Regions from separate parts of the Pseudomonas sp. P65(2024) genome, predicted to be linked through region 3. Evidence: riboswitches for the same ligand, from Rfam matches in the RefSeq annotation. Region 3 holds a riboswitch; each other region holds the start of a gene.
The links. A riboswitch is a leader RNA that binds a small molecule or an ion and turns the genes downstream of it on or off. The one in region 3 is predicted to bind cobalamin.
Positions count from the first base shown of each region.

Region 1: linked by a shared signal. The riboswitch ahead of AC25MA_RS22915 (CbtB domain-containing protein) and the one ahead of cobO (cob(I)yrinic acid a,c-diamide adenosyltransferase) in region 3 are both predicted to bind cobalamin.
Region 2: linked by a shared signal. The riboswitch ahead of AC25MA_RS05690 (TonB-dependent receptor) and the one ahead of cobO (cob(I)yrinic acid a,c-diamide adenosyltransferase) in region 3 are both predicted to bind cobalamin.

Region 1 is NZ_JBLIYX010000021.1:46,585-49,908, forward strand. Features, by position in the region: gene cobM (precorrin-4 C(11)-methyltransferase) at 1-710, opposite strand, end outside; gene AC25MA_RS22905 (cobalamin biosynthesis protein) at 740-1,141, opposite strand; gene AC25MA_RS22910 (CbtA family protein) at 1,141-1,836, opposite strand; gene AC25MA_RS22915 (CbtB domain-containing protein) at 1,847-2,032, opposite strand; cobalamin riboswitch at 2,135-2,356, opposite strand; cobalamin riboswitch at 2,418-2,617, shown strand; gene cobW (cobalamin biosynthesis protein CobW) at 2,718-3,324, shown strand, end outside.
Region 2 is NZ_JBLIYX010000003.1:71,841-75,164, reverse strand. Features, by position in the region: gene AC25MA_RS05700 (GNAT family N-acetyltransferase) at 1-299, shown strand, start outside; gene AC25MA_RS05695 (outer membrane beta-barrel protein) at 359-1,105, opposite strand; cobalamin riboswitch at 1,266-1,470, shown strand; gene AC25MA_RS05690 (TonB-dependent receptor) at 1,578-3,324, shown strand, end outside.
Region 3 is NZ_JBLIYX010000010.1:133,771-137,094, reverse strand. Features, by position in the region: gene AC25MA_RS15535 (C40 family peptidase) at 1-179, shown strand, start outside; gene AC25MA_RS15530 (C40 family peptidase) at 326-859, shown strand; gene AC25MA_RS15525 (hypothetical protein) at 913-1,491, opposite strand; cobalamin riboswitch at 1,642-1,860, shown strand; gene cobO (cob(I)yrinic acid a,c-diamide adenosyltransferase) at 1,974-2,585, shown strand; gene AC25MA_RS15515 (cobyrinic acid a,c-diamide synthase CobB) at 2,582-3,324, shown strand, end outside.

The DNA.
Region 1 (3,324 bases), on a different contig from region 3:
AGGGCCGAGTCGGCGAATGGCGCGTCTCCCAGCACATGACCGACCAGGATCAGCGCGGTACGCCGAAAATCCTTGGCGGCAACGCGCTCGCAGATATCGGCCAGCGTGCCCTTGACCCAGTCCTGGTCCGGCCAGGTGGCGCGATGGACCACCGCTATCGGGCAGTCGACGCCATAGTGTGGCAGCAGCTCCTGGACGATGCGGGCCAGGTGGCGCACCCCCAGATGGATGGCCAGGGTACTGCCGTGGCGGGCCAGGTCGGCCAGTTGCTCACCGGCCGGCATTGGCGAACGGTCGCCAAAGCGGGTGAGGATCACGGTCTGCGCCACATCGGGCAAGGTCAGCTCGCAGCCGAGCAGCGCGGCACTGGCGGCGGTGGCGGTGACGCCGGGGACGATCTGGTAGTCGATATCCAGTTCGCGCAAGTGGCGGATCTGTTCGCCGATGGCGCCATAAAGGCTGGGGTCGCCGCTGTGCACGCGCGCCACGTCCTCGCCGTTGGCGTGAGCCTGGCGCATCGCCTCGACGATCTGCTCCAGGTGCAGTTCGGCGCTGTTGATTACCGTGTGCGCCTGGTGACCTTCCAGCACGGCGGCGGGGACCAGGGAGCCGGCATAGACGATCACTGGGCACTGGCGGATCAGGCGCTGGCCCTTGACCGTGATCAGCTCGGGATCGCCGGGGCCGGCGCCGATGAAATAGACCGTCATGGGGGTTCCTTGTATAGAAGAGTGGCGGATTATCCGCCGATGGCCAGGGCCAGGGTAGCGCTGCCGAGGACCTGCCTCGGCACGTGCAGGCGGCCGTTATCGCCGGCCAGGGCCAGTGCGGCGCTTTCGGCGACGCCCCAGCAGCCTGTCTGCGCGTACGCCGTGGGCGAACGCTGGCTGAGCTGCGCTTCGAAAACCAGTAGATGCGCGGCATCGAAACAGATGTACGGCAGCCCTAGGCGCTCGGCCAGTGCCAGCAGGCCGGGCTCGCGGGCCTTGGGCTCGATGCTGGCAATGCCGCGCAGGGCCGAGAGGGGCAGGGCGTTGCGGGTGAGGGTCTGGCGCAGCAATACCGCCAGGGTCTCGACCGGGCAGCCGCGGCGACAGCCAAAGCCGGCGTACAACGCCGGCTGAGCAGGCAGATCGCGCATCAGGCCTGGCTGGAGCGACGGTACAGCCAGGCGCTGAGCAGGCCCAGGGCCAGCCAGAACGCGGCGTTGGTCAGCCAGGAAGCGATCTTGAACTGGGTCTCGAGGGCTTGCGGCGCAAGGCTTTCATGCACGGCCGGCTGTGGCGCGCCGATCAGGTGCGGGATCACCAGCAGAGCGGCACCCAGCGCCTTGAGCAGCCAGTGCCGGGCGAACACCAACAACGCCAGGCCGGCGGCGGTGGCCGCTGCGGTGCCGATCCACCAGGTCTGGCGCTGACCGAGGTCGGCGGCGGCGGTGCCGGGCAGTTCCGGTGGCAGGCCAAGGGTCGGCGCCAGGCAGAACACGGCAAAGCCGGCCAGGCCCCACAGCGCGCCGGTGGCCACGCGGTTCGGTTCACGCAGGCCGTAGAGAGCGACCAGGATCAGGGCGAAACCGACGGCGACCACCAGGTTGCCACCGGTGGTGGACAGCACGCGCTGCCAGCCGTCTTCCGGCGACCAGGCTTCGGCGCTGTGCTCATGCTCGTGGGGCGCGGTGGCGTCGCCGTGCTCATGGTGTTCGGCGACCGGGGCGGCGGACTCGTAGGTTTCCGCCTGGAGAATCAGTGGGGTGACCCAGAAGCTTTGCAGCAGGGTCAGCAGCAGGGCCGCGAGCAGGCCGCTGAAGCCCGCGGTACGGGCGATGCGCGTAATCATGCGGGTTTACTCAGTGGCAAGGGAAGGCGGCGCTGTGGCGGGTATCGTGGGCAGCGTTGTGCACTGCCTCGATGTGCGAGAAACCGGCGAAGTACACCAGGCACAGGCCCAGCAGGCTGGCGCCGACCGCGACGATCAGTCGCTGGCTGAGGCTGACGGGGGTGGCGATACTGTGTTTGGCGCTGGTGATGGGCATGACGCGTTCCTCTGCTGCTTTTGTTGTGGCAACGGACATGCGCGACGACCCCGGGCACGATTGGCCCAGGTGATACGACGACGCCCGCCCACCGCGGGGTGTACTGTGAGCACGTGTCAGGCCGGTCTCCGGGCTGGCGAGGTGGAGCAGGACTCCGTGGGGCGTCACCTTCCCATGCCTTACTGTTGGCACAGTGGTTCGGACGCTTCTCTCGCTTACCGTTGCGGGGGCAGCACCGGCCTTGTCGGCTCCTTAGCAATGGAGGCGCGACGCACCGGTTTCCCGTTTCACCCCCGTCGGGGGCACCTGAACGCAATGCGCTAGCAAATCACGGGGCCGGGCCCGCGTCAATCGCCATGGCGGTTGACCGCCAGGCAGGCACTGCGTAGCCTTGCCGCTGCGAGGTTCTCGGGCGTTGGCCCGAGCTAAGACGGGAACGCGGTACAAGCCGCGGCTGCCCCCGCAACTGTAAGCACTGAAGGGTTCGGCACAGCCACTGCGCAGGCGCGCGGGAAGGCGCCGGCCCACCGGCCAGCGAGCCGCAGCGGTGCGAGCCAGGAGACCTGCCTCGTGACGTTTTCGACTTTCAACCGGGCGGGGTGATCCGGTGGCGAACGCGCCAGGCCGGCAGGGCCGTGGCTGTCGTCCTGCATGCCCGCGCCATTGCTGCCAAGGGCATCGCGACATGAAAACACTGGCCAAGCTTCCCGTCACCATCGTTACCGGCTTCCTCGGCTCGGGCAAGACCACCTTGCTGCGCCATATGCTCGACAACGCCCAGGGCCGCCGCATCGCGGTGATCGTCAACGAATTCGGCGAGCTGGGCATCGACGGCGAGATCCTCAAGCAGTGCAGCATCGGCTGCACCGAGGAAGAGGCCAACGGCCGCGTCTATGAGCTGGCCAACGGTTGTCTGTGCTGCACCGTGCAGGAAGAGTTCTTCCCGGTGATGCGCGAGCTGGTGGCCCGTCGCGGCGACCTCGACCACATCCTTATCGAGACCAGCGGCCTGGCCTTGCCCAAACCGCTGGTACAGGCCTTTCAATGGCCGGAAATCCGCAACGCCTGCACCGTCGACGCGGTGATCACCGTGGTCGACAGCCCGGCCGTGGCCGCCGGCACCTTTGCCGCCTACCCGGAGCAGGTCGATGCCCAACGCAAGCTCGACCCCAACCTCGACCACGAGTCGCCGCTGCACGAGCTGTTCGCCGACCAGCTGGCCAGTGCCGACCTGGTGGTGCTGAACAAGGCCGACCTGATCGACGCCGAGGGCCTGGCCAAGGTCCGTGCCG
Region 2 (3,324 bases), on a different contig from region 3:
GGGGCGTGGCCAGGCTGATGTGCGAGCACTCGCAGAAGCTGGCGCGCCAGGAGGGCTTCCTGGCCCTGCAATTCAACTCGGTGGTAGCGAGCAACGAGGTGGCCGTGGCGCTTTGGCACAAGCTCGGTTTCGAGACCGTCGGGCGACTGCCCAAGGCATACCGCCATGCCGAATTGGGCCTGGTGGACTGCCTGGTGATGTACAAGTGGCTGGCCGATGAGCCGGTCGTGGAAAAACCGGCGCTGCTGATCGGGCGCAAGAACATCGAGGCGCGGGTGTCGCGCCGACGCGGGCGATAAGAGGCAGCTGAATCCATCGCGGGCCTGCCCCGCGACGGAATCAGCGCAGGCTCAACCGATCAGAACGCCAACCCCACCTTCACCCCAAACTCGTCGCGCTTGAGCTTGGTGTTGTCGGCCACCGGCGTATCCTCGTCCAGCTTGTATTCGGTACGGGTGTAGTACGCCCCCACCTGCACCGGCATGCCGCCCTGCTGGTTCATCAGCAGCGTGACCTCCGCATACGGATTGGTGCGGTCCTTCATGTCGACGCTGTCGCTGCCGAAATCATCGACTTTGAGCCGCGCGCGGCCATCAATGGTGTGGCGCGCGCCCACCTCCACGCGCAGGGTCGACGCGTCGAACTGGTGGTTGTAGCCCAGCGCTGCCTTGGCGAACGGCGACTTGTAGGTCAGCCGTGTATCAAGATCGTTGATCTCGGGCTCGAAGCGGGTCCAGCTGTACCCGCCGCCCACCGTCAGGTCGACGAAGTTGCGCGCATCCAGTGCGGCGCGCCAGCCCAGGTCGAGGTCGGCCTGGGCTTCCTTGAGCTTGTTGTCGTTCTTCTTGCCATACTTGGCCTCGGCACCGATCTGGTAGATGAACCCGGATTCGGCGGTCATCTTGTTGCCGAACGTGGCGAACACACCGCCCTGGCCCATGTGTTCCTTGTCCGATTCGCTTCCTCCCTCGAACTTGAACTTGTCGTAGGACCCCAGCAAGCCGAGGGTGAACAGCGGGTCGGTGCTCGGTGCCGCCGTGGCAGCCAGAGGGGCACCGAGCAGGGCAAGCAGGCAGGCGTGGCGCAGCAGGTTACGGGTAAACATTCGCAAAAGTCTCCATGACGTGAATGAATGGCGAACGACCGGTTCGAGACAACGGGCTTGGCAAAAGTTCGAAAAAATTTGGCAAACCGCTCTAAACCGCCCTGTCCGTCACAGTTTCCCCACCCACTCGAACGATTGACTCACTGCCCGTTCAATGGTCAGATGCGCGCCAGTTTCAGGTGTCCTGCGCCGCCGTGCGCAGGGTGAAACGGGAAGCCGGTGCGTCGTTGTCACGACAAGTCCGGCGCTGCCCCCGCAACGGTAAGCGAGTGAATCCTTCGACAGACCACTGTGCGCACGCATGGGAAGGTGAAGGCTTCATGCCCCTCGCAAGCCCGGAGACCGGCCTGAGACGCTACTTGGCAACCCGCGGTGGGCGGGCGCAGGCCGGTATCCGCGTGCGCGCCTGCGTGCGCTTGACCGTTGCGTGTTTTCCACCGGGATCCATTTCTTCCTGCAGCAGTGGAACGACATGTCCCGAATCAACAAGCTTCACACCCTGGCGGCCTGCCTGGCCGTGTCCCTGCCGGCGCTGGCCGACGATCATGAAGTAACGCCCTTCACCCTGCCCTCCACGGCAATCACCGACACCCGCGAGCCACAGGCCATCGACCTGGCCACCCCGTCCCCGACCGGTTCGCGCCTGAACCTCAGCGCCCTGGACACCCCGGCCAGCACCAGCAGCCTGACCGAGGCGCAGATCCAGCAGCGCAACAACCTCACCGTGCAGGACGCCATGACCCGCTCGCCGGGCCTTACCTTCATCGGCACGCCGGGCGACGGCGGCACCGGCCTGTCGGCCCGCGGCTTCACCGGGCAGAGTTCGGTGATGACCCTGTTCGACGGCTCGCGCCTGTACGCCGGTGCCGGCACCCTGACCTTCCCGGTCGATCCGTGGATGGTCGAGCGCATCGACGTGATCCGCGGCCCCGCCTCGGTGCTGTACGGCGAAGGCGCTACCGGCGCGGTGGTCAACGTGGTGCCGAAGCAGCCGTTCGCTGGCGAGATCCGCAACCACCTGCGTCTGGGCTACGGCTCCTGGGACCGCCAGCAGCTGGGCCTGGACAGCGGCGGCAGCCTGAGCGAGCGCCTGAGCTACCGCGTGACCCTCAACCAGCAGGCCGGCAACGGCTGGGTCGACCGCACCGACTCGCGCAGCCTGGCCCTGAGCGCCGCCCTGCGCTTCGATGCCAGCGACGACCTGAGTTTTACCCTCGCCCACGAACGCGGCGATGCGCAACCGGCCAACTACTACGGCACCCCGCTGATCGATGGGCACCTGCGCAGCAGCGTGCGGCGCAAGAACTACAACGTCAGCAACGACGAGCAGCGCTACCACGACGAGTGGACGCGCCTGACCACCGACTGGACCCTCAGCGACCGCGTCAGTGCCAGCAACCAGCTGTACTACATCAAGAGCCGCCGCCAGTGGCGCAATGCCGAGTCCTACACCTGGGACGCCGCCAACGGCGTGATCCAGCGCGGCAGCTTCCTCGAGATTCGCCATAACCAGGAGCAGCTCGGCGATCGCCAGAGCTTCACCTTCGACCATGGCCTGTTCGGCCTGGACAGCAAAACCGTGGTCGGCGCCGAGTACAACCGCATCCGCTTCAACGTCGACAGCAACTGGCCCTACCGCGATGGCGGCAGCGACCCGCTCGACCCGTGGCATCCGGCTCCGGGCGGCTTCCATAGCCTCAGCCCAACCCGCGCACAAACGCTGTCCAAGGTCGACACCTTCGCCCTGTTCGCCGAAAACCGCACCCAGCTGACCGACCGCCTCGCACTGGTCACCGGCATTCGCCGCGACCAGAATCACATCGACCGCGACGACCTGGCCAACAACAGCCGCAGCGACCGCAGCCTGCAGGGCGGCAACTGGCGCGCCGGCCTGGTGTTCGCTGTCACCGACGACCTGTCGCTGTATGGGCAGTTTTCGACCAGCGAGGACGGCGTCGGCGACCTGCTCACCCAGCGCCCGGACAAGCGCCTGGAACTGACCGAAGCGAAGCAGGCCGAGGTAGGCCTCAAGCAACGTTTCTGGGATACCCGTGGCGAGTGGACGCTGGCGGCCTATCACATCGTCAAGAAGAAGCTGCCGGTGTACAACCCGCTCACCCACGACAGCCAGCAGGCCGGCCAGCAGACCTCCGACGGCCTGGAGGCCAGCCTGGAACTGGCGCTGGGCAACCAGTGGCAGCTCTCGGCCAATGCCGCTT
Region 3 (3,324 bases):
GCCGTGGCCGCGTGAGCCATGCCGGCATCTACCTGGGTGACAACCAGTTCATCCACTCCAGCAGCCGCCGCAGCGGTGGTGTGCGTATCGACAGCCTGGGCGATCGCTATTGGAGCAAGACCTTCATCGAGGCCAAACGCGCGCTCGCCATGGCGCCGACCACGATCTCGCGCAATTGATTTGATATCAAAATGCTGTAACCTCGCACGGCGGCGTAGCTGAAAAGCTCGCCGCCGTGCGCATTTACAGAAAGCGTCTAATCTAAATTCTCAACTCTTTTTACCTTCGGCCGTGGCCGTCGGATTTTCGACAGGACGTTCGCATCATGGCGATGTTGGCGCGCTTCGCATTCTTTTCCCTGGTGGCCCTGCTTGCGGCCTGCTCCAGCCGTGCACCTGCGCCGGCGCCCACGCCCAAACAGCCGATGGTGTTCAATCAGGCGCCTTCGTCGCCTGCGGCCGACGATGTATTGTTTCGCGCCATCGGCCTGGTGGGCACACCGTATCGCTGGGGTGGCAATACACCGGATGCCGGGTTCGATTGCAGCGGCCTGATCGGCTATGTCTACCGTGATGCGGCGGGTATCAGTCTGCCACGCTCGACTCGCGAGATGATCGTCATGCGCGCGCCAAATGTGGATATCAATTCGCTGCAGTCGGGTGATCTGGTGTTCTTTGCCACCAGCGGCGGGTCGCAGGTCAGCCATGCCGGCATCTACGTCGGTGAAGGGCGCTTCGTGCATGCACCGTCGACGGGCGGCACCGTGCGCCTGGACTACCTGTCCAACAGCTACTGGGCCAAGGCCTACCTCCAGGCCAAACGGGTGCTGCCGCCGGGGCATCTGGCGCAGAATCCCTGATACCTACCGGCGCGGGCAGGGTATGAACTTGGTCCAGTATTGCCTGGCTGGCATCAAGCCTGTTTGAGCAGAAGCGCCACTCCGGGATAGTACTGCCCCAGTTCGTTGTGCAGCTTGCGGTAGGCATACGGGAAGTACCAGGCAAGCGCACAGGCCGTGTGCTTCTGCAGATCGTCCACCAGGTCCTGCAGTTCCTCGGGGCTGGCATGCTGGCCGGCCTTCCACGGTGTGACGAACAGTGCCCCAGCCTTGAGTTGGCTGCCATAGGCGATCGGCTTGGCCAGGGCGGCGGTTTCCTGCAGGGCCGCTGTCAGGTCGAGGCGAGCGATGCGCGGCCAGCGCTGGCCAGCGTGCAGGTACAGCGACTCCTCGGCGCTGCTGATCGACAGGTCGCAGCGCCCGTCGCGCTCGCCCTCGTCGCGCTGTTTCTTGCTCATGTGCCGTTCCAGCGCCACCAACTCACCCTGCCAGGCTGCAGCGGCGAGCAGGCCGACGTTGCTGGCTGTGCCGTGCCAGTAGGGCGCCTCGTTGTCGCCCTGCAACTGGTTGAAGCGGTCGATGCAGTCGACCCAGCGCTCGAGGGCCGGGCGCAGGAACTCCAGGCGCGGGTTGTTGATCATCAGGCCTTGCATGCTGCGCTCTCCTTGTCATTGTGATCCGGGTTGGCCGGGTGATGGCTATGTGATATCACTGCTCTGAGTGTGGCACAAGCTGGTGAATCGGCCATTGATCCAGGCCAGATCGGCCCTCGCTCGATTGACGCTCCCGGTGCAACCCTCTAACCTTCGCGGCGTGCTTCAGGTGCCCCGCGAGCTGCGGTTCGGCAGGGTGAAACTGGGAAGCCGGTGGGCGCCAGTAGGCGCGAGTCCGGCGCTGCCCCCGCAACGGTAGATGAGTCGACGGCTACGCAAGGCCACTGGATGTCCATGTCCGGGAAGGCGCGTAGCCAGGGCCTGCGCCCGCTCATGAGCCCGGAGACCGGCCTGTCACTGCCAAACGGCATCACGGAGGGTGATGCGCGGTGCGATGTGGCCCTTGCCATGCCTCCTGCGCGCTCCTCGTCTGCCTGCCTTTTACCTGTCGCCGCCGCTGCGACAGCCTGCGGAGACCCCTGATGAGCGAATCCATCGAACGCGACGAACGTCACCTGGCGCGCATGCAGCGCAAGAAGGCGATCATCGACGAGCGCATCGCCAATTCCCCCAATGAATGCGGCCTGCTGCTGGTGCTGACCGGCAACGGCAAGGGCAAGAGCAGCTCGGCCTTCGGCATGCTTGCCCGCGCCCTTGGCCATGGCATGCAGTGCGGCGTGGTGCAGTTCATCAAAGGCCGCAACAGCACCGGCGAGGAGCTGTTTTTCCGCCGATTTCCCGAGCAGGTGCGTTATCACGTGATGGGCGAGGGTTTTACCTGGGAAACCCAGGACCGCCAGCGCGACATCGCCGCTGCCGAGGCCGCCTGGGCGGTGTCGCGGCAGTTGCTGCAGGACCCCTCTATCCAGTTCGTCGTGCTCGATGAGCTGAACATCGCCCTCAAGCACGGCTACCTGGACCTCGACCAGGTGCTATCGGATATCCAGGCGCGTCCGCCGATGCAGCATGTGATCGTCACGGGGCGCGCTGCCAAGCCGGAGATGATCGAACTGGCCGACACCGTCACCGAGATGGGCATGCTCAAGCACGCCTTCCAGGCCGGTATCCGCGCGCAGAAGGGCGTTGAACTGTGAGTGAGTCGCGCCAGTGTCCCGCCGTGCTGATCGCGGCCCCGGCCTCGGGCCAGGGCAAGACCACGGTCACTGCCGCCCTGGCCCGCCTGCACCGCAACCTCGGGCGCACGGTGCGGGTGTTCAAGTGCGGGCCTGACTTTCTCGACCCGATGATCCTCGAGCGCGCCAGCGGTGCGCCGGTCTACCAGCTCGACCTGTGGATGATCGGCGCCGAGGAGAGTCGCCGCCTGTTGTGGGAAGCGGCGGGCGAGGCCGACCTGATCCTGATCGAGGGCGTGATGGGCCTGTTCGACGGCACGCCGTCGAGCGCCGACCTGGCGCGCCACTTCGGCGTGCCGGTGTTGGCGGTGATCGACGGCACGGCCATGGCCCAGACCTTTGGTGCCTTGGCTCTAGGCCTGGCGCGCTACCAGCCCGACCTGCCGTTCGCCGGGGTGCTGGCCAACCGGGTCGGCAGCCTGCGTCATGCGCAACTGCTCGAAGGCAGCCTGACCGAAGGCCTGCGCTGGTACGGCGGGTTGTCCCGCGAGCGCGGCATCGAGCTGCCCAGCCGTCACCTTGGCCTGGTCCAGGCCAGCGAGTTGAACGACCTGGATGCACGCCTGGATGCCGCCGCCGAAGCCCTGGGCGCCAGTTGCGATGCCGCGCTGCCGCCACCGGTCCGTTTTGCCGAGCCTGAGCCTGTGAATGTGACTGCGTCGCTGGCCGGGGCGCGCATCGGTGTGGCCCGTGATGAGGC